Regions from separate parts of the Clostridium sp. LIBA-8841 genome, predicted to be linked through region 2. Evidence: predicted binding sites of a transcription regulator. Region 2 holds the regulator's gene; the other holds the start of a gene.

Region 1 (10,436 bases), 260 kb from region 2:
GAAAATTTAGTTGGAACCTCTAAACTTTTTGTGGCTAATTTATAAGCTCCTATGATGATTTTATCTTTATTTAAACTTTCTAATATTTCTTTTTTATTTTTTTCCTTTACATAAGGAAAAATACACTCCATAATTTCTAAATCAGGATCAATATTACTAACAACTCCTTCTAATATGACAGTTGATCTCACAAGAGTGGTCATTTCTTTCGGAAACTGGATATTATTTCTTCTAGATATTTCGAATACTTCTTTGAATAAATCTGATATTTTTATACTTTTCAAAGAAGCATTTATATATTTTAAAACCATATTATTTAAATCTTCATATAAAATTGAATATTCAACTGGTCCTTTTTTTATTCCTATAGCATTTACAAAATCAACTAAAGTATCAATATCTTCTAAAGCCACAGCTGTCATAGCTTTATTAAGCCAATTTTTTAGATTTGTATCCAATTCTCCGACTAATCCAAAATCTATAAAATATATCTTTTCGTCTTTAATAAGTAGATTTCCTGGATGAGGATCTCCATGGAAAAATCCATCTTCAAAAACCTGCTTGAAAAAAGAATTTGCAAGCTTATTAGCAATATCTTTACATTGATATCCCTCACTCTTTAAAACATCAAAATCAGTTATTTTATATCCTTCTATGTATTCCATAGTCAAAATTTTCTTTGAAGTAAGTCTATCTATGACTATTGGAACTCCTACGCAAGCTACGTTCTTATTTAATTCATGAAACTTTTCTGTATTCTTAGCCTCTTTCACAAAATTAAGTTCATTTAATGTATCATATTCAATCTCCTTAAAAGCCTCAAAAGGATTAATTAATGTATTTGATACATGAGAAGATGTAAATCTACTTAATCTTCTTAGTATGCTTAAATCTAACTTCATTTTTTCATCAATTTTATAGTGTTGAACTTTAACAACTACATCTTTCCCATTTATTAACTTAGCTTTATGAACCTGAGCAATTGAAGCTGAAGCTAATGGAGTTTCACTAAATTCTGAAAAATATGTATTTATATCAGTCCCAAAGGACTCGTAAAACATTTCTTTAACCTTACTGAAATCTGTTATTTCATTATTGTCTTGAAGCTTTTCTAATTCCTCAATGTAAGCCTTAGGAAGCAAATCTGGTCTTGTACTTAATATTTGTCCAATCTTAACAAAAGTTGCGCCTAACTCCTCAAGCGCTTCTCTAAAGGCTTGCGGTCTAGGCTCAACCTTTTTGCTATTAGGCAATTTTTTAGAAACTAAAAAGTCAAAACCATAGTAAGTAAAAACTCTCACAATTTCTCTTAGCCTTTGTACACCCTGTCGTTTACTCATGAACTCACCTCCCATATCTAAAACATTAAAATTATCTTTATTTATTAATAATATTAAAAAACTCTATAAAGTATATTAAGAGAATTCAGTATTTTCATTTAAGCTATTTTGCTATAGCTATAAACGTCTTTACTCCTAATCCTCTAAATACTTTATAGAGTTTTATTCTTTTATTTTATAGCCTAAATTTCTTCATCTTTCATTTTAGCTTCTAGCACGGCTACTCTTTCTCTCAATTTATTTATTTCTTCTAAAGTACCTTTATTAGCTTCATCAAACATAGCTTTAAAGTTATCTTTTGTGAAAGGCTTCATTTTTTCTAATTTACATGTTATTTCGTTAGTCGCTTCTGTAGTTTTTTCTTGGAAATTTCTTTTTAACTCTTCAGATAAAACTTTTCCATCTTCAACAGTCATCTTTCCTTTTGAAACCATATCTGCTATAAAACAATCTGCTTTTTCATAAGCAGTAGCAGCTGTTCCAACTCCAGCTAACATAACTTTTTTTAACTCATTAATCATGAAATCATCTCCTAAACCATAGTTTTCTCTATAAAAGTTTTATTTAATTCTACTCTTAATTTCTTCAAAATTAAAGCTTATTATTCTTAAAGTAATATTAATTCTAAATTATCTATTACTCATAAAATTTTCTATATCTTCTACAGATTTAATACAATCTTTTGTTAGAACTTCACAGCCATCTTTAGTTACCAGAACATCATCTTCTATTCTTATGCCTATACCTTCTTCTTCTATGTATAGACCTGGCTCTACAGTATAAACCATACCTTCTTCAAGTATTATATTTCTCTTACCAACATCATGTGTGTCAAGTCCTAAACTATGACCTATTGAATGGAAATAATATTTTCTATAATCTTTTTTATCTTCTATAAGACCTAATCTAACACAAGCCTCTGCTAAAAGATCATTTGCCTTATTGTTTATTTCAAAAAATCCTATTCCAGGTCTAATAGAATTTATTATTTCTTCGTTCACTTTTAAAACTTCTTCATAAACTTCTTTTTGTCTCTTTGTAAACTTACCATTAGCAGGGAATGTTCTAGAAATATCTCCATTATAATAATTTACTTGAGCACCTAAATCAAATAGAATTAAATCTCCATCTTTTATCTCACTATTATTATCTACATAGTGTAAAGTAGCCGCATTTACTCCAGCAGCTGCTATTGTTTTAAAAGCATAGTCCTTAACTCCATGTTGTTTTAAATAGAAATCAAAATATGCTTCTACCTCATATTCTTTCATTCCGGGTTTACATTCTTTCATTAAAAGTTCTACACCTTTTGCTGTTATATCTGCAGCTTTTTTTATTTCTTCTACTTCCTCTTTACATTTAATTTGTCTTAAAGCAGCTATATCACTATAAGCATCCTTTATTATTACTTGAGGATATTTTTCTCTAATATTCTTTGCAAATCTTTGACTTTTACTTATTTCTTCATCAAATGAAGCTCTTTCTAAATCTAAATAAAAAGTTTCTGCAATTCCATTAGTAAAAATCATATTTAAATCATTTTCAAAATCTTCTAAGAATTTTACATTTTCTATACCTGAGATTTCCTTAGCCTCATAGTCTCTTATAGTCTTTCCAGTCCATCTCTCTTGCTCTAAATTAGGCTTTAATATATAAAGAATCTCTTCAAATATTCCGTCTATTTTTTTAATCATTAATATATGCTTCTCTTCATCTACTCCTGTTAAGTAGTAAAAGTTTCTGTTAGGAGTAAATGGGAAATATTCATCTGCTGTTTTTCTTTTTGCTTCTCCTGCAAATAAAACTAATATTGAATTGTCATCTAGTTTTTTCAATAAATTCTCTCTATTTCTAGTAAAGACTAAGTTTTTCATTTTAATCCCTCCAATTCCTATTTATTAAATTTTATCATATATAAGATTTAAAATCTTACAATAAATTATACAGTTTCTTATTTTTTACTTAAACAAATAAAAAAATACTCACTAGATCAACTAGTGAGTACTTATTATTATCTTACTTCAAAGCTATTAAACTCTATCTTTTTTACCTTCGAAAGCATTGATGTACATTTGCTTAATTTCACTGATTAATGGGTATCTTGGGTTAGCACCTGTACATTGATCGTCGAATGCATCTTCGCTCATTTTTTCTAATGTAGCGTAGAATGCTTCTTTTGAAACTCCGCAATCAGCTATTGTTGCAGGGATTCCAACTTTCTTCTTAAGTTCATCTATAGCTTTGATTAAGTTATTAACTTTTTCTTCTTCGTTCTTTCCACCTAATCCTAAGTAGTCAGCTATTACTGCATATCTCCATTTAGCATTTGGATATTTGTATTGTGGGAATGCAGCTTGTTTTCTTGGGTTGTCAACAGCGTTGAATCTTATTACTTGGTCTATTAAGATTCCGTTAGCAACTCCGTGAGCTATATGGTGTTCTGATCCTAATTTGTGTGCCATTGAGTGACATACTCCTAAGAATGCGTTAGCGAATGCCATACCAGCCATTGTTGAAGCATGAGCCATTTTTTCTCTTGCTTTTATGTTTGTAGTTCCCTCATTGTATGCTTGAGGTAAGTATTTGAATATTAATCTTATAGCTTCTAAAGCTAATCCGTTAGTGTATTCTGATGCTAAAACTGAAACGTAAGCTTCTAAAGCATGAGTTAATGCGTCGATACCTGATGCAGCTGTTAAGCCTTTTGGCATGTTCATCATAAGCTCAGCATCTATTATAGCCATATCTGGAGTTAATTCGTAGTCAGCTAATGGATATTTTACTCCTGCTTCCTCGTCAGTTATAACTGCGAATGGAGTTACTTCTGAACCAGTACCAGCTGATGTTGGGATAGCTACCATAGTAGCTTTTTCACCCATAGTTGGGAATGGGTAAACTCTCTTTCTAATATCCATGAATCTCATTGCTAAATCTTCGAAAGCAACTTCTGGATGCTCATATAATACCCACATGATCTTAGCAGCATCCATTGGTGATCCTCCACCAAGAGATATGATTACATCTGGTTGGTAGCTCTTCATTGCTTCAGCACCTTTTCTAGCACAAGCTAAAGTTGGGTCTGGAGTAACTTCTGAGAATACTCTGAAATCTATACCTATTTCTTCTAAAACATTTGTTATTTTATCAACATATCCTAGGCTAGCTAGTACGTTGTCTGTTACGATAAATGCTTTCTTTTTCTTTAAATCTTTTAAGTCTTTAAGAGCAACTCCTAAAGCACCATATTTAAAGTAAACTTTTTCTGGAACTCTGAACCAAAGCATATTTTCTCTCCTTTCAGCTACACTCTTAATGTTTAATAAGTGTTTAGGACCAACGTTTTCTGAAACTGAGTTTCCACCCCATGATCCGCAACCTAAAGTTAATGATGGTGCTAGCTTAAAGTTATATATATCTCCGATGGCTCCTTGAGTTGATGGCATGTTGATTATTGTTCTACCAGTTTTCATAGTTGCACCGAATTTTTCAATTCTATCTTTTGATTTCATTTGATCAGTGTATAAAACTGAAGTATGACCAAATCCACCAAGTTCAACTAATCTTTCAGCTTTAACTAAAGCTTCTTCAAAGTTAGCAACTCTGTACATTCCTAATACTGGTGATAATTTTTCATGTGAGAATGCCTCTTCTAATTCAACTGATTCAACTTCACCTATTAAAACTTTAGTATCTTTTGGAACTTTAACACCAGCCATGTCAGCTATTTTCCATGCTGATTGACCAACTATATTAGCATTTAAGTTACCATTTATTAAAATTGTTTTTCTTACTTTATCTATTTCTTTATCTTTTAAGAAATAAGCTCCTCTATCAGCGAACTCTTTTCTTACTTCATCATAAACTTTATCAACAACTAATACTGTTTGCTCTGATGCACAGATAACTCCGTTATCGAAAGTTTTTGATAATAAGATTGAGTTTACAGCCATTTTTAAGTGAGCTGTTTCATCGATGATTGCTGGTGTATTACCTGCTCCAACTCCGATAGCTGGTTTTCCTGATGAGTAAGCTGCCTTAACCATTCCTGGACCACCAGTAGCTAATATGATGTCAGCTTCTGACATTAATATTTGTGACATCTCAACTGATGGTTCATCTATCCATCCGATTATGTCTTTTGGAGCTCCAGCTTTAACTGCTGCGTCTAAAACAACCTTAGCTGCTGCTATTGTTGAATTTTTAGATCTTGGATGTGGTGAGAAAAATACAGCGTTTCTAGTCTTTAATGATATTAAAGATTTGAATATTGCTGTTGATGTTGGGTTTGTAGTAGGAACGATTGCCGCTACAACCCCTATTGGCTCAGCCACTTTAGTGATACCAAATGATTCATCTTTTGATATAACTCCACAAGTTTTATCATCTTTATATTTGTTATATATGTATTCTGCTGCGAAATGGTTTTTTATAACCTTATCTTCAACGATTCCCATTCCTGATTCTTCAACTGCCATTTTAGCTAATCTTATTCTTTCATTGTTAGCTGCTACAGCTGCTTGTCTAAAGATTTCGTCTACTTGCTCTTGAGAGAATTTTGCGAACTCTTTTTGAGCTGCTCTTACTTTCTCTAATCTAAGCATTAATTCATCTACATTTGTTACTTTCATGATACCCACCTCATTATAGATTAGTTTCTGTTTTTCATAATATATGTAAAAATTAATTAAAAGCGTTTTAGTTAAGTTTTTAACTTTAATAATATTCCATTTAGTGATATTTTTTCATTCAATTTTGTATTTTTTTTCATTTGTAAGCTTTTCATACTTCCTTGTAAAGTTTTTTTCCAACCTTACGAGATTATAATATCACCTTTCAAATCTAAAATCCAGACTTTTTTTTACATTTCTTACATTTTATCGACAAAAATTCGTTATTTTTTTAACTATTTTGTGATTTTTTTATCAACTTTAAACATTTAAATTTTAGTTAAACGATTTCTGTAATATTTTGGATTATTTCTGTAGTATTTTCATATTTAAATTAAATTATCTTTTGTTTTTTTATATTCTAATATTATGTTGCTAAATTTTAATTATTTTATTCAACTAAAATCCAAAAAACATACTTACAATTAATACAGCCATTATTATAGCTGTTATATCAGCCATTAAAGCGGCCCAATAAGTATGTCTTATTTTTTTTATTCCAACAGCTCCAAAATAAACTGTTATAGTATAGAATATAGTTTCAGTTCCTCCCATTATTACAGAGGAAATTAATCCAGCTCTTGTATCTGGTCCCAATGTATTTATTAATTCGGTATATACTCCTAAAGCTCCACTTCCTGATAAGGGTTTAATTAACACTAAAGGAACAACTTCTTTAGGTAATCCGATTAACGAAACAATCGGCTCCATAAGATTATTTAATAAATTAAGTAAATTAGCATCCTTAAATATTCTTATAGCGATCATCATAGCTAATAAAGCCGGAAAAATCTTAAAACAAACCATTAATCCTTCTTTCGCACCTTCTAAAAACCACTCATAAACTTTTCTTCCTTTAAACATTCCATATACTATTATTAAAAGAAATATTATTGGAATTATGTTACTCGTAAACAAAACTATCCCTCCTAAAAATATCGTTGTAGTATTTTACAGCATATAATACCTACACAGCAGGCAGTAAAAGTACATATTATTGCTGGAATTATTATACTTGCAGGCTCACTTGATCCTGCCGCCGCTCTTATAGAAATAACCGTAGAAGGTACTAATTGAATACAGGCTGCATTTATAACTAAAAATAATGCCATATCATTTGATGCCTTGCCATCAGTTTCTTTATTAATCTTGTTTAATTCTGTCATTGCCTTTATACCAAGTGGAGTTGCTGCATTGGATAATCCAAACATATTGGCTGTTAAATTCATAACTATAGCACCCATAGCTTCATCACTATGAGAACTTTCCTTAAACAGTTTTCTTAGTATAGGATTTAGTAACTTTGCCACCTTAGATGTTAATCCACTTTTTTCTGCTATTTTCATAACACCACACCAAAAACACATGATACCAACTAATGAAATTATAAACTTTACAGCACCATCTGAAGATTCTGTTAAGCCTTTTGTAATCAACTCTCCCTGGCCTGTCATTATGCTAAAAATCAATCCTAAGGCTATAATTGCAAACCATATATAATTAATCATCTCTCCTCCTGAATCATAAGTAATTTCTGTATAATATATGCCTTGCATAGTTAGAATAGTAGTGTTACCATAAAACTACAAAGAACGAATTTACTTCAAAGGAGAATTTTTATATGAACGAAAAAAATTTAGAATTAGCTCAACAAGATATAGATGAAGTTTTAAAAACTGTTGAAGAGCTAGAAATCCAACTAGATTCAACTGATTTATCAAAGGATGATATAAAACAAAAATTCGTTACTCTAACAGAAAAAGTAAGAAAACTGGAAGATTTATTAAAAGATGAAGGTATTATATAAATAAAAAAGCTGAGTTTAGAAAATCTAAACTCAGCTTTTTTTAAATCGCTTCTTCGGCGTCTTCTATAACATCTTCTCTTTTGAATTCTTTAACTATAAACATTCCAGTTATTATTGTTGATAAGAAGTCTGATACTGGACCAGCTAACCAAACTCCTATTAATCCTAAACCTGCAATTTTAGGTAATATTAAAGTTAAAGGAATTAAAAGTATAACTTGTCTTAATAAACTTAAGAATGTAGCTAATTTAGCTTTACCTATAGATTGGAAGTAATTAGATCCAATTATAGATATTCCTATTATAGGCATCATGAATAAGTAAATTCTTAAACCTGGAACTCCTATTTCTAATAGTTTAGGATCCGCATTAAACATACTTATTGCAATCTCTGGGAATGTTTGAATGAAGATTCCTCCTAAAACAAGTATTATTGTAGCTGCAATAATTGCTAACTTCACTGTTTTTTGAGCTCTATCATACTTTTTAGCTCCATAATTATATCCAATTATAGGCTGTGAGCCTTGGTTAATACCGAATATAGGCATTAAGAATATCATTGATATTGAAGAAATTGCAGCCATAGCTCCTATAGCTAAATCTCCACCATAAGTCTTTAATGCATTGTTAGCTATTACTTGAACTACACTTGCAGCCATCTGCATTGAAAATGGTGCTACACCTATAGCTAAAATTATCTTAACTAATCTCCAGTCTAATTTAAGAGTTTCAAATTTTAATTTTAAATTTGATCCTCCTAATGTATAGTAGTAAAGCATTATTAATGTAGTAACTATTTGAGAAATTACAGTAGCCCAAGCAGCTCCTTTTATTCCTAAGTTAAATACAAATATAAATACTGCATCTAAAATTACATTTATAACACATCCAAGTACCATTACCGCCGCTGACATTTTAGGATTACCATCAGCTCTAATTGTACTATATAAAGAGAATGACATTAAATTAAATATAGTTCCTAAAAGAATTACATTTATATATTCTTTTGCATAAAAAATTGTAGCATCACTTGCTCCAAATAAATGTAAAATACTATTTGCAAAAGCAATTCCAACAATAGTTAAAACTAAAGATATTATTGTTATTAAAACTACAGAGTTTCCTAATATTTTCTCTGCATCTTTTCTATTATTTTGTCCAAATTTTATAGAGATGTTTGCAGTAGCACCTATCCCTATAAGCATTCCAAAACCAAGTAGTATAGACATAATTGGCATTGTTATTCCAACACCAGTAATAGCCATAGGACCAACACCAGGTATGTGTCCAATAAACATTCTATCAACAATATTATAAAGTGCATTTACAAGCATACCTATAATAGCCGGTACTGAATACTTAATCAAAAGCTTAATTTCTGATTCTTCCCCTAGTAATTTTTGATCTTTCATAAGCCTCTCCTCCTTTAATCCATATTTCTTAAATATATGTTAACCAATCTATTATACATTAATTTAAAATTTTTCGTCAGTAAAATTTTTTAAATAAAAAAAGCTATATATAAAACCTAACTATTTTAATCTACAAACTCTAAATATTTATAGATTTATAAGTCAGATTTTTATATAGCCTTTAAACTTTATATAGCTAATTCTTTGTATATTAAATTTCCTGATATTAAACTAAGAGCTGTAGCTATGTTTAATACTAATGAAAATATAATTATTGATGCTTGGCTTTGATTTAAAAACATTGCAAACATTGTTGTAGCAAGGTTAATTAAAATTACTAATAAAAATTGCTTTAAAAGAATATCTAAAAAATTATTTTTAACTAATGAAAAACTCTTTTTTATACTCTCTATAACATTTATATTTTCAAATATAGAACATTGCATAGCTATTATAAAAAATATTGATAATATTATTCCTGCTGGTGCAAATATACTTGATCCTAAAGAAATCGCAAAGTTTTGTATCATAAACACCCCTAAAGGAAATATAGGATTTTTAAATGATGATTTTATAGTCTCAATCCAAGATATCTTTTTCCCATTAATAAAATTATTAGCTAATTTTATTATAGCTATGGACGAAAATCCTAAGCTAAAAATACTTATTACAGAAAATATGGTATTTCCTCTTCCTATAAGAGCAGGAATTGCAAAAAGTACTGATATCATTGCTATATCTACTAAGTTTTTAATAAATATGTTAAATACAGATTTTAAAAATTGTCCAACTGATGATTTTTTATTCATATTTTGTTCCATAATAATCCTCCAAACAAAAATCTCATTAAATAATTAATATTAATCATATCAAAATTAATATTCTTTTTGTTTGTGTTCATTTTAATTTAACACTTTCTGTATATTTGATTTACATATTCCTTATACCCCTAAGTAGAATAGGTAAAAACCTACCAATATTATTATTACACCTAAAATATTTTTTAATATCTTTCCTGTTTTTTTCCCCTTTTCTGAATAAGCTATTTTTTCAACAAACCCAAAGGATGTTCCTGCAAGTATTATTAAAACGCTATGTCCTAATGAATACATAAGAAGCATTAATATTCCTAAGGCTAAGTTACCACTAGCTGCTATAAAAGCTATTATTGCCGCCATTATAGGTGTTGCACAAGGGGAAGCCAATACTCC
Region 2 (10,436 bases):
GTGACAGAATTAACGGTGACATTCCTACCTTCAAGATAGCAAGGTTTACAGAGAAACCTAATTTAGAAGTTGCAAAGGACTTCTTATTAAAGGGGACTTATTTATGGAATAGTGGGATGTTTATATTTAGAGCTGATGTTATATTGAGAGAAATTGAAAAGTATATTCCTAAGATGTATAAATGTTTAATGGAGATATATCAACACATTGGAGAAGAGGATGAGGAAGAGATAATAAGAGAGCAATATTCATTAATTGATGGAATATCAATAGATTTTGGAGTAATGCAAAAAACAAGAAGATCCTTTGTCATAAAGTGTGATTTTTCTTGGGATGATATAGGTAGTTTCTCAGCTTTAAGTAGATTTTTAGAGTCTAATGGTAATAATAGAACTTCAGAAAATGTCTTTTTAGAGGAATGTGAAAATTGTTCCGTTTTTGGAAAGGAAAAATTAATAATAGGATTTGGAATAAAAGACTTAGTATTAGTTGATGCAGGAGATGTTATTTTGGTTATGGATAAGGGAAGAGACCAAGAAATAAAACATCTATTAAATTCTATTGGTGGTAAGAAGGAATTTAAAGAGTATTTATAAGCTTAATAGGCTTATGTAAAAAAAGACCTATATCATGTGTTCTTAAAGCATATGATATAGGTCTTTTTAATTATTTATATTAGTTTTAAACTTTTATTATAAAGAAAAATAATGAATTGAATTAATTACTTTTAAGAGTGATGTTTATTTGAATTTTATACTTTTTCACATAAATAAGTATTAATTAAAACTTTTAGTGTTTAAAATATGTTATAAATATGTTTTTGTGTTATTATAATAATAATATAAATTTGGACTTTACGGAGGTATTGTTTATGAGTGATAGAATTGTAGATTTCAATGAATTAAAGAATAAGGCAAGAGATAAAGATATAGATAATTTTGAATCATACATTTATGATTTATACTACTCAGTAGCTCAGGGAAATATGAGTATGATGGATCTTTCAAGAGAGATAACTAAATACATGAATGAAAATAATATTTCTCAGGAAAAGTTCTTAAACATACAAACAGAAATGCTTAAGAGATACGGCTTTGATATGGAAGATATTGAAGGTCAAATGAAAAACTTAGGGATAGATATGAGTAATTTTGGAATTCAAGAAGGAGACTATGAGGGCTTAAGAAAAACTTTAAGTTTCCAAGAGAAATATAAAGGAAAAGTAAAAACATCTAATGTTACTACATATTTTATAAAAAATGAAAAAAATGATATTGAATTAATTTTAGAAAAAAACAAGGTTCTTATAACTAGTCCTAAAAATATAGATCTTCAGGATGGTGAATTAAATGAGTTTTTATGCTCATACAAAAAAACTCTTCCAGATGATCTTTTAGATATAAGAATTTGTGAAAATGTAGGACAATATAATTACTAAAATACTTTTAGTTAGACCTAAACATATTTAAGTTTTATACTTAGTATGTTTAGGTCTTTGTAATTAGGTAAAATAAATTACTAATTATATTATTAAAATTTAGGTTTGGTTCTGAGTCAATATTCATATAAAGAGAACTGAAATTTAAGCGGAATATGACTTTGTTGGATTAAAGTTTATGTTACAGTTATATTTTTCTAAATAAAAAGTAGGTTTGTTAATAATTAATTAATAAATAAAAATTATTTTTGTAATATACTTTTATTAGATATGAAATATCATATTAATTAAGAGACTTTTTTAAAAGGGATTAGAGGTAATAAATTATGTTAATGAACACTCATGTTCTTATTGCACAAAATATATTGAGAGATGTTGACGTAAATTTTAAAATTAGTGAAAAAAATTTTATATATGGAAATGTAAAACCAGATATGGTTTCAAAGTATAAATTAAAGAAGCATTATTTAGATGAATCTTTTGATATGATAGTGAATAAGATAAAAAAATTATCATCACTTAGTATGTATGACTTTAAAAAGAAATTCTCAGTAAGCAGATTTAGCCAAGAACTTGGAGTTATATGTCATTTTATATGTGACTTCTTCTGTGTTCCTCATAGCGAAAGATGGGAATTTAAGCACAGTATGAATAAACATGTTAAATATGAAAAAAAGTTAGCTAACTTTGCTAAAACATATGTCCCTTCAAAAGATGAATTTGAAATATTGGGTAATATGTCTGTTGAGTTTTTCTTAAAGGAAGCCCATAAGATATATAGAAGGAGAGAAAGCTATAGAAATGATATGCAATATGCTTATTTTGCTTGTAGAAGTATTATTAAGTATATAAGTGATTCTATATCTATAAATACGCAAGTGGTTTATTCAGAAGTTATAGCTTAATGCAAATATTTCCTTTCCATTATAAAGTATGTTAAAATTGATATGTATTTAGACGAGTAATTTTTATAATAGAAAGGGTATGAGATGGAGAGTAAAGTAAATGAACCTATATACAAGCAGATTGCTTTAGATATTGCAGGAAGAATATATAATGATGACATGAAAATAGGAGAAAAGATACATGGTAGATCAACTTTAGCAAGTAATTACAATGTATCGCCAGAAACAGTTAGAAAAGCTGTTAAATTATTAGAAGATATGAAAGTAGTATCATCAAGCAAAGGCAGTGGAGTAACGATTATCTCAAAGGATAATGCTTATAATTTCATAAATAGGTTTCATTCAATTGAAAGTGTAACATCTTTAAAGCATGATATAGACTCTTTAATGAGAGAAAAAGAGACCATAGAAAAAAATATAGGAGAAATGATAGAGAGAATAGTAGATTATTCAAATAGACTTAGATATACTAATCCATTAACTCCTATAGAAATAGAATTGCCAAAAGAATGTGATCTTATAGGAAAGAGCGTTTCTGAATCAAAGTTTTGGCAGAACACAAAAGCGACTATTGTTGCTATAAGAAGAAATGGTGAGCTTATTATATCACCAGGGCCGTATTTGGTTTTTGAAAAAGGTGATAATTTACTTGTGGTTGGAGAAGAAGATATATTAAAAAAAATAGAGAAATTCTTAAAGAAATAATGAAAAGCTAAACTAATTTAAAATTAGTTTAGCTTTTTTTAGTTGCATTTTATATAGGACAGACATATAATATAAATGAACATATGAACAGATGCTCATATGTTAATGTTAATAATAGGAGTTTGAATTATGAAGAATAATAAGATAGAAAGTTGTAACTGTTCTACTATTCATGAAGATATACTAAAGAGAGTAAAAGAACACTTACCAAAGGAAGAAGTTCTTTATGAGTTAGCAGAAATATTTAAAGTTTTTGGAGACTCAACAAGAATAAAAATATTATGTGCATTATTTGAAGGAGAAATGTGTGTATGTGATATGGCAGAGTTATTAAAAGTAAGTCAATCAGCCGTATCTCATCAATTAAGGGTATTAAAACAAGCAAGACTTGTTAAGTTTAGAAGAGAAGGTAAAGTAGTATATTATTCATTAGCTGATGATCATGTTAAACACATTTTCAATGAAGGTTTAGACCACGTTTTAGAGTAAAGGAGATATTAGTCATGAAAGAAATAAAATTTTATTTAGACGGTTTAAATTGTGCAAATTGTGCAGGAAAGATTGAAGATAAGATAAATAAACTTAGTGATGTTGATGAAGCTGTTCTTAATTTTTCAACAAAGCTTTTATTAATAACTCCTAAAGAGGGGATTTCAGAAAAAGAGCTTGATGAAAAAGTAGAAAAAATAGTTTTAGGTTTAGAACCAGATGTAAAAGTTCTAAAGGAATCAGAAAAAAATAAAATGCAATCTTCAAACCATAGAGATTGTTGTGATGAAGAGGATGAACATGGACATGTTCATGGTCACTCACATAGTCATGGAAGTATCAAAGGTAATAATTTTGGAATAGATAAAAAAGACCTTATTAGATTAGGGGCAGCCTTAACTTTATTTATAATAGGAATGATAGTTAATTTAGATAAGATGTATGAATTTATTATCTTTGGTGTAGCTTATATTATAGCTGGTGGAGAAGTTCTTTTAAAAGCATTTAAAAATATATTAAAAGGACAGGTTTTTGATGAAAACTTCTTAATGACTATAGCTACAATTGGTGCATTTGCCATAGGTGAATTCCCAGAAGGGGTAGCAGTAATGCTATTTTATGAAGTTGGAGAAATGTTCCAAGATTATGCGGTAAATAAATCAAGAAAATCAATATCAGATTTAATGAATATAAGACCAGATTTCGCTAATTTAATTAATCTTAATGGAGAAGAACAAAAAGTATCTCCAGAGAGTGTTTCAGTAGGATCAATAATAGTAGTAAGGGCAGGCGAAAAAATTCCTCTAGATGGTACTGTTTTATCAGGTGAAGCAACGTTAGATGTATCTGCATTAACAGGAGAATCATTACCAAAAGAAGTAGAAAAAAATGATGATGTATTAGCAGGTTCAATAAATAGAAGTGGTTTATTAAAAATAAAAGTTACTAAGAGTTTTGGAGAATCTACAGTTTCTAAAATATTAGATTTAGTTGAAAATGCAGGTAATAAAAAATCTCCAACAGAGAAGTTTATAACTAAGTTTGCAAGGTATTATACACCAGTAGTTGTATTTTTAGCTTTAGCACTTGCAGTTATTCCACCTTTGGTAATAAGTGGGGCAAGCTTCTCAGAATGGATATCAAGAGCTTTAATATTCTTAGTTGTTTCATGTCCTTGTGCTTTAGTAGTATCTATACCTCTTGGATATTTTGCAGGAATTGGGGTAGCATCTAAAAATGGTATCTTAATAAAAGGAAGTAACTATTTAGAAGCTTTAAATAATGTAGAGAGTATAGTTTTTGATAAAACTGGTACACTAACAAAAGGTACATTTAAAGTTAAAAAAGTAGAGAGCACAAGCGAATTAAGTAATGAAGAATTATTAAAATTAGGAGCATATGCTGAGTATTACTCAAATCATCCAATTGCTAAGTCAGTAGTAAGTGCCTTTAATGGAGAAGTTGATAAATCATTAATATCAGATTATGAAGAGATTCCTGGAAAAGGTATAAAGGTAACAATTGATGGAATGACAGTTTTGGCTGGTAATTCAAAGTTAATGAATATGGATAATATAACTCTTACACCTATAAATGAAGTTGGAACTGTAGTTTATTTAGCTAATGAAAATAGTGAATTAGGCTATATAGTTATTTCAGATGAAATAAAAGAGGATGCTAAAGAAGCTATAAGTGGATTAAAGAAAATAGGTGTTAAACAAACTATTATGTTAACTGGAGATAATGAAAAAGTTGGAGACAGTGTTGCTAAAGAGTTAGGCATAGATAAAGTATACTGCAACTTATTACCACAAAACAAAGTAGAAAAATTAGAAGAACTATTTAACAATAAAAGTAAGGATAAAAAGATTGCTTTTGTTGGAGACGGAATAAATGATGCTCCCGTACTAGCTAGAGCCGACATAGGAATAGCAATGGGAGGTGTAGGATCAGATGCAGCGATAGAAGCAGCAGATGTTGTAATAATGGATGATGAACCAAGTAAGATAATAAAAGCAATTGATATAGCTAAAAGAACAAATAAAATTGTATGGCAAAATATAATTTTTGCTCTAGCAATTAAAGTTATAATTTTAATATTTGGAGCTTTAGGAATGGCTAATATGTGGGAAGCAGTCTTCGGAGATGTAGGTGTAACATTAATAGCTGTACTAAATTCAAGTAGAATATTAAAAAATAAGAAGTTATAACCGTGAAATTTGTCTAATGTTGTTGACAAGACTTAGTTTTTTTGCTATCCTTACATGGTAAGAATACTTTCAGGCATAGGGTATAGATTGTAAATAATTCCCTTAAACTTTTATATTAAACATTATGAAATGTTTAAATAGGCTTGTGTGCACGTAGGGTTTTAGACACGCAAGCCTTATTTTTTTTGTAGAAATTTATTAATAAGTTAAGTTATAACAAAATAATGCAATTTTAATTATATTAACCAAGTATTATAAAAATGGAAAAAAATATAAATAATATACTTAAATACATATATTTTTGATAGTGAAACCAAAAGAATGTTAAAATATAGACAAACTTTTTTGGGTATGGTAATATTTTAGAAGGTTAAATTTGTAATTTTATCATTTGAGTTTAGAATACATTCTAAAAAGTAATTGCTTTTTAAAAAAAGAACAATTTTAGAAAGAGGTGCTATTAAAATGGAAAAGAAAAAAGGCATATCTATGGCTGTTATAAAAAGATTGCCTAAATACCATAGATACTTACAAGAATTAATGGAAAATGATGTTGATAGAATATCTTCAAAAGAGTTAAGTGAAAAAATAGGATTTACTGCTTCACAAATAAGACAGGATCTTAATTGTTTTGGTGATTTTGGCCAACAGGGTTATGGATATAATGTAAAAGAATTATACAATAATATAGGAAGCATATTAGGACTTACAAGAGACTATAATACAGTAATAATAGGTGCTGGTAATATAGGGCAAGCGATAGCTAACTATAATAGTTTCAATAGATTAGGCTTTAAATTAAGAGGTATATTTGATGCAAATCCAAGAATGTTTGGAATTAAAATAAGAGATGTAGAGATACAAGATGTAGAGAAACTAAAAGATTTCGTAAAAGAAAATGACATTGAAATAGGAATAATTTGTGTACCAAGAACTAATGCTCAAAAGGTTTGTGATGATTTAGTTGAAGGTGGAATAAAGGGCATTTGGAACTTTGCTCCTATAGATCTTGAAGTACCTAATGAGATAAGAGTGGAAAATGTACATTTAAGTGAGAGTATGATGACTTTAGTTTATCTTTTAAATCACAATGACGTAAAATAGAGTGAATTTATCATAGGATAAATTGTTTAATATGGAAAAAAAGTATTAGATTTTCAAAAAAATATAAATAATATATTGAAATATTTACTATTAAGTTTTATAATTTAATTGAAGTACCAAGTACTTCAATTATTTTTTTGCCTTTGCTTGTTACAAAATTAACAATAATTTTGGAAAAATATAAGGTGGAAGAATATTAAGTTGTTAGTTATTAGTTGTTAAGCTATTTAAAACCATATATTCGCTATGGTATATGAGGGAGGAAATACGATGGAATTAAATAATGTAATCTTTGAAAAAGAGGGCAACATTGGAATTTTAACAATTAACAGACCAAAAGCATTAAATGCACTAAATTCAGAAACTTTAAAGGACTTAGATACTGCTATAGACCACATCGAGAAACAAGATGATGTATACGTTGTTATCTTAACAGGTGCTGGAGATAAAGCATTTGTTGCAGGTGCTGATATAGCAGAAATGAAAGATTTAAATGAAGAACAGGGTAAAGAATTTGGACTTTTAGGTAACAAAGTATTTAGAAGATTAGAAAAATTAGACAAGCCAGTAATTGCTGCTATAAACGGTTTCGCTTTAGGTGGCGGATGTGAAATTTCTATGGCTTGCGATATAAGAATTGCAACTACAAAGGCTAAGTTCGCACAACCTGAGGTTGGTTTAGGAATTACTCCTGGATTTGGTGGAACTCAAAGATTACCAAGAATAGTTGGAATGGGTAAAGCTAAAGAACTTATTTACACAGGCGATATGATAAAAGCTGATGAAGCTTTAAGAATTGGTTTAGTAAATAAAGTTGTTGAGCCAGAAACTTTAATGGAAGAAGCAATGGCAATGGCTAAAAAAATAGCTGCTAATGCACCAATAGCTGTTAAGCTATGTAAAGATGCAATTGATAGAGGTATGCAAGTTGATATAGATTCAGCAGTAGTTATAGAAGCTGAAGATTTTGGAAAATGTTTTGCTACAGAAGATCAAACTGAAGGTATGAGTGCTTTTGTAGAAAGAAGAGAAAAGAATTTTAAAAACAAGTAATTTTTTAAATAAATGGTTGTGTGGATTTAAGGAGGGTAATTAAAATGAACTTTCAATTAACAAGAGAACAAGAATTAGTTAAGCAAATGGTTAGAGAGTTTGCTCAAAACGAAGTTAAACCAATAGCTGCAGAAATCGATGAAACAGAAAGATTCCCTATGGAGAATGTTAAAAAAATGGCTAAGTTAGGAATGTTGGGAATTCCTTTTAGTAAAGAATATGGCGGAGCTGGTGGAGATACTTTATCTTACATCTTAACTGTTGAAGAATTATCAAAAGTTTGTGGTACTACAGGAGTTATAGTTTCAGCTCATACTTCATTATGTGCTTCATTAATAGATCAATTCGGTACTCCAGCTCAAAAAGAAAAATATTTAACTCCACTTGCTAAAGGTGAAAAGTTAGGTGCTTTCGGATTAACTGAACCAGGTGCTGGTACAGATGCTGCAGGTCAACAAACTACAGCCGTATTAGAAGGAGATAACTATATCTTAAACGGAAGTAAAATATTCATAACAAACGGTGGAGTTGCTGATACTTTCATAATCTTTGCTATGACTGATAAGAGTCAAGGTACAAGAGGAATCTCAGCTTTCATAGTTGAAAAAGACTTCCCTGGATTTTCAATTGGTAAATTAGAAGACAAAATGGGTATAAGAGCTTCTTCAACAACTGAGTTAATAATGGAAAACTGTGTTGTTCCAAAAGAAAACTTAATCGGAAGAGAAGGAAAAGGATTTGGAATAGCAATGAAAACTCTAGACGGTGGTAGAATAGGTATCGCTGCTCAAGCATTAGGGTTAGCAGAAGGAGCTTTAGAAGAAGCGGTTGCTTACATGAAAGAAAGAAAACAATTCGGTAGATCATTATCTGCATTCCAAGGATTACAATGGATGGTAGCAGAAATGGATACTAAAATTGAGGCTGCAAGATTTTTAGTATATAAAGCAGCTTGCTTAAAAGAAGCGGGTAAACCATATTCAGTAGATGCTGCAAGAGCTAAATTATTTGCTGCAGATGTAGCTATGGAGGTTACAACTAAGGCTGTTCAATTATTCGGTGGATACGGATATACTAAGGAATACCCAGTAGAAAGAATGATGAGAGATGCTAAGATAACTGAAATCTATGAAGGAACTTCAGAGGTTCAAAAAATGGTTATCGCAGGAAGCATATTAAGATAATTTTAGGAGGGCTTTGAGATGAAAATAGTAGTTTGCTTAAAACAAGTGCCAGATACAACAGCTGTTAAAATAGATCCAAAAACAGGAACTCTTATAAGAGATGGAGTTCCATCAATAATAAACCCAGAGGATAAGCATGCTTTAGAGGCTGCATTAGAATTAAAAGATAATAATGGAGCAGAAGTAACTGTAATAAGTATGGGACCACCTCAAGCTAAGAGTGCTTTAAGAGAAGCTTTATGTATGGGAGCTAACAAAGCAATTCTTATAACTGATAGAGCATTTGCAGGGGCTGATACTTTAGCTACTTCAAAAGCTTTAGCAGGAGCAATAAAGAAATTAGAATATGACATAATATTCGCAGGAAGACAAGCTATTGATGGAGATACTGCACAGGTTGGACCAGAAATAGCTGAGCATTTAAATATTCCTCAAGTAACTTACGTTCAAGGTGTTAAAGTTGAAGAAGATGGATTATTAATAAATAGAGCTTTAGAAGATGGATATGAATTAATAAAAGTTGATGCTCCAGTACTTTTAACTGCTATAAAAGAGTTAAATGAGCCAAGATACATGAATGTTAAAAACATATTTGAAACATCTGATGATGAAATCTTAGTATGGTCAGCTGATGACATAGATGTAGACAAAGCTGAATTAGGATTAAAAGGATCTCCAACAAAAGTTAAGAGATCAATGACTAAAGAAGCTAAAGGTGCAGGAGAAATAGTTAAAGAATCACCTAAAGATTCAGTTACTTATGTACTAGGCAAATTAAAAGAAAAACACTACATCTAAGGATTATGGGAGGTATTTAAGATGAATAAAGCAGATTTCAATGGCGTTTGGGTTTTTGCAGAGCAAAGAGAAGGTCAATTACAAAAAGTTTCATTAGAATTATTAGGTGAAGGTAGAAAAATCGCTGATAAATTAGGATCAAAATTAACAGCGTTATTAATAGGAAATAAAGTTGAAGGTTTAGTTGAAGATTTATCAAGACATGGTGCTGATGAAGTACTAGTTGTTGATTCTCCAGAATTAGAGCATTACACAACTGACGGATATACTAAAGCTATATGTGAGTTAGCTAAGGCTAAAAAACCAAATATAATCTTTATAGGAGCAACATTCATAGGAAGAGACTTAGGTCCAAGAGTTGCTGCTAGATTAGAAACAGGTTTAACTGCTGACTGTACATCTTTAGATGTTGATGTTGAAAGTGGAGATTTATTAGCAACAAGACCAGCATTCGGTGGTAACTTAATGGCTACAATCGTATGTCCAGATCACAGACCTCAAATGGCTACAGTAAGACCAGGAGTTTTCGAAAAACTTCCACTAGGAGAAA

The links. Region 2 encodes Rex, which represses fermentation and respiration genes when NADH is low (regulators of the CRP and FNR family bind a similar motif). Its sites were predicted from a motif close to ATTGTTAANNNNTTAACAAT; they were not measured.
Region 1: the regulator Rex is predicted to act here: its motif matches at 6,248-6,267, upstream of adhE (bifunctional acetaldehyde-CoA/alcohol dehydrogenase).

Annotation. Positions count from the first base shown of each region.
Region 1 is NZ_CM173488.1:3,679,722-3,690,157, forward strand. Features, by position in the region: gene AC2A4K_RS16450 (ABC1 kinase family protein) at 1-1,340, opposite strand, end outside; gene AC2A4K_RS16455 (phasin family protein) at 1,523-1,861, opposite strand; gene AC2A4K_RS16460 (aminopeptidase P family protein) at 1,970-3,214, opposite strand; gene adhE (bifunctional acetaldehyde-CoA/alcohol dehydrogenase) at 3,371-5,968, opposite strand; gene AC2A4K_RS16470 (spore maturation protein) at 6,407-6,925, opposite strand; gene AC2A4K_RS16475 (nucleoside recognition domain-containing protein) at 6,937-7,515, opposite strand; gene AC2A4K_RS16480 (hypothetical protein) at 7,629-7,814, shown strand; gene AC2A4K_RS16485 (MATE family efflux transporter) at 7,855-9,225, opposite strand; gene AC2A4K_RS16490 (hypothetical protein) at 9,414-10,046, opposite strand; gene AC2A4K_RS16495 (cytochrome c biogenesis CcdA family protein) at 10,167-10,436, opposite strand, start outside.
Region 2 is NZ_CM173488.1:3,421,639-3,432,074, reverse strand. Features, by position in the region: gene AC2A4K_RS15215 (mannose-1-phosphate guanylyltransferase) at 1-596, shown strand, start outside; gene AC2A4K_RS15210 (DUF3867 domain-containing protein) at 872-1,438, shown strand; gene AC2A4K_RS15205 (zinc dependent phospholipase C family protein) at 1,765-2,343, shown strand; gene AC2A4K_RS15200 (GntR family transcriptional regulator) at 2,428-3,048, shown strand; gene AC2A4K_RS15195 (ArsR/SmtB family transcription factor) at 3,178-3,537, shown strand; gene AC2A4K_RS15190 (heavy metal translocating P-type ATPase) at 3,552-5,747, shown strand; gene AC2A4K_RS15185 (redox-sensing transcriptional repressor Rex) at 6,213-6,851, shown strand; gene AC2A4K_RS15180 (short-chain-enoyl-CoA hydratase) at 7,122-7,904, shown strand; gene AC2A4K_RS15175 (acyl-CoA dehydrogenase) at 7,949-9,088, shown strand; gene AC2A4K_RS15170 (electron transfer flavoprotein subunit beta/FixA family protein) at 9,107-9,886, shown strand; gene AC2A4K_RS15165 (electron transfer flavoprotein subunit alpha/FixB family protein) at 9,908-10,436, shown strand, end outside.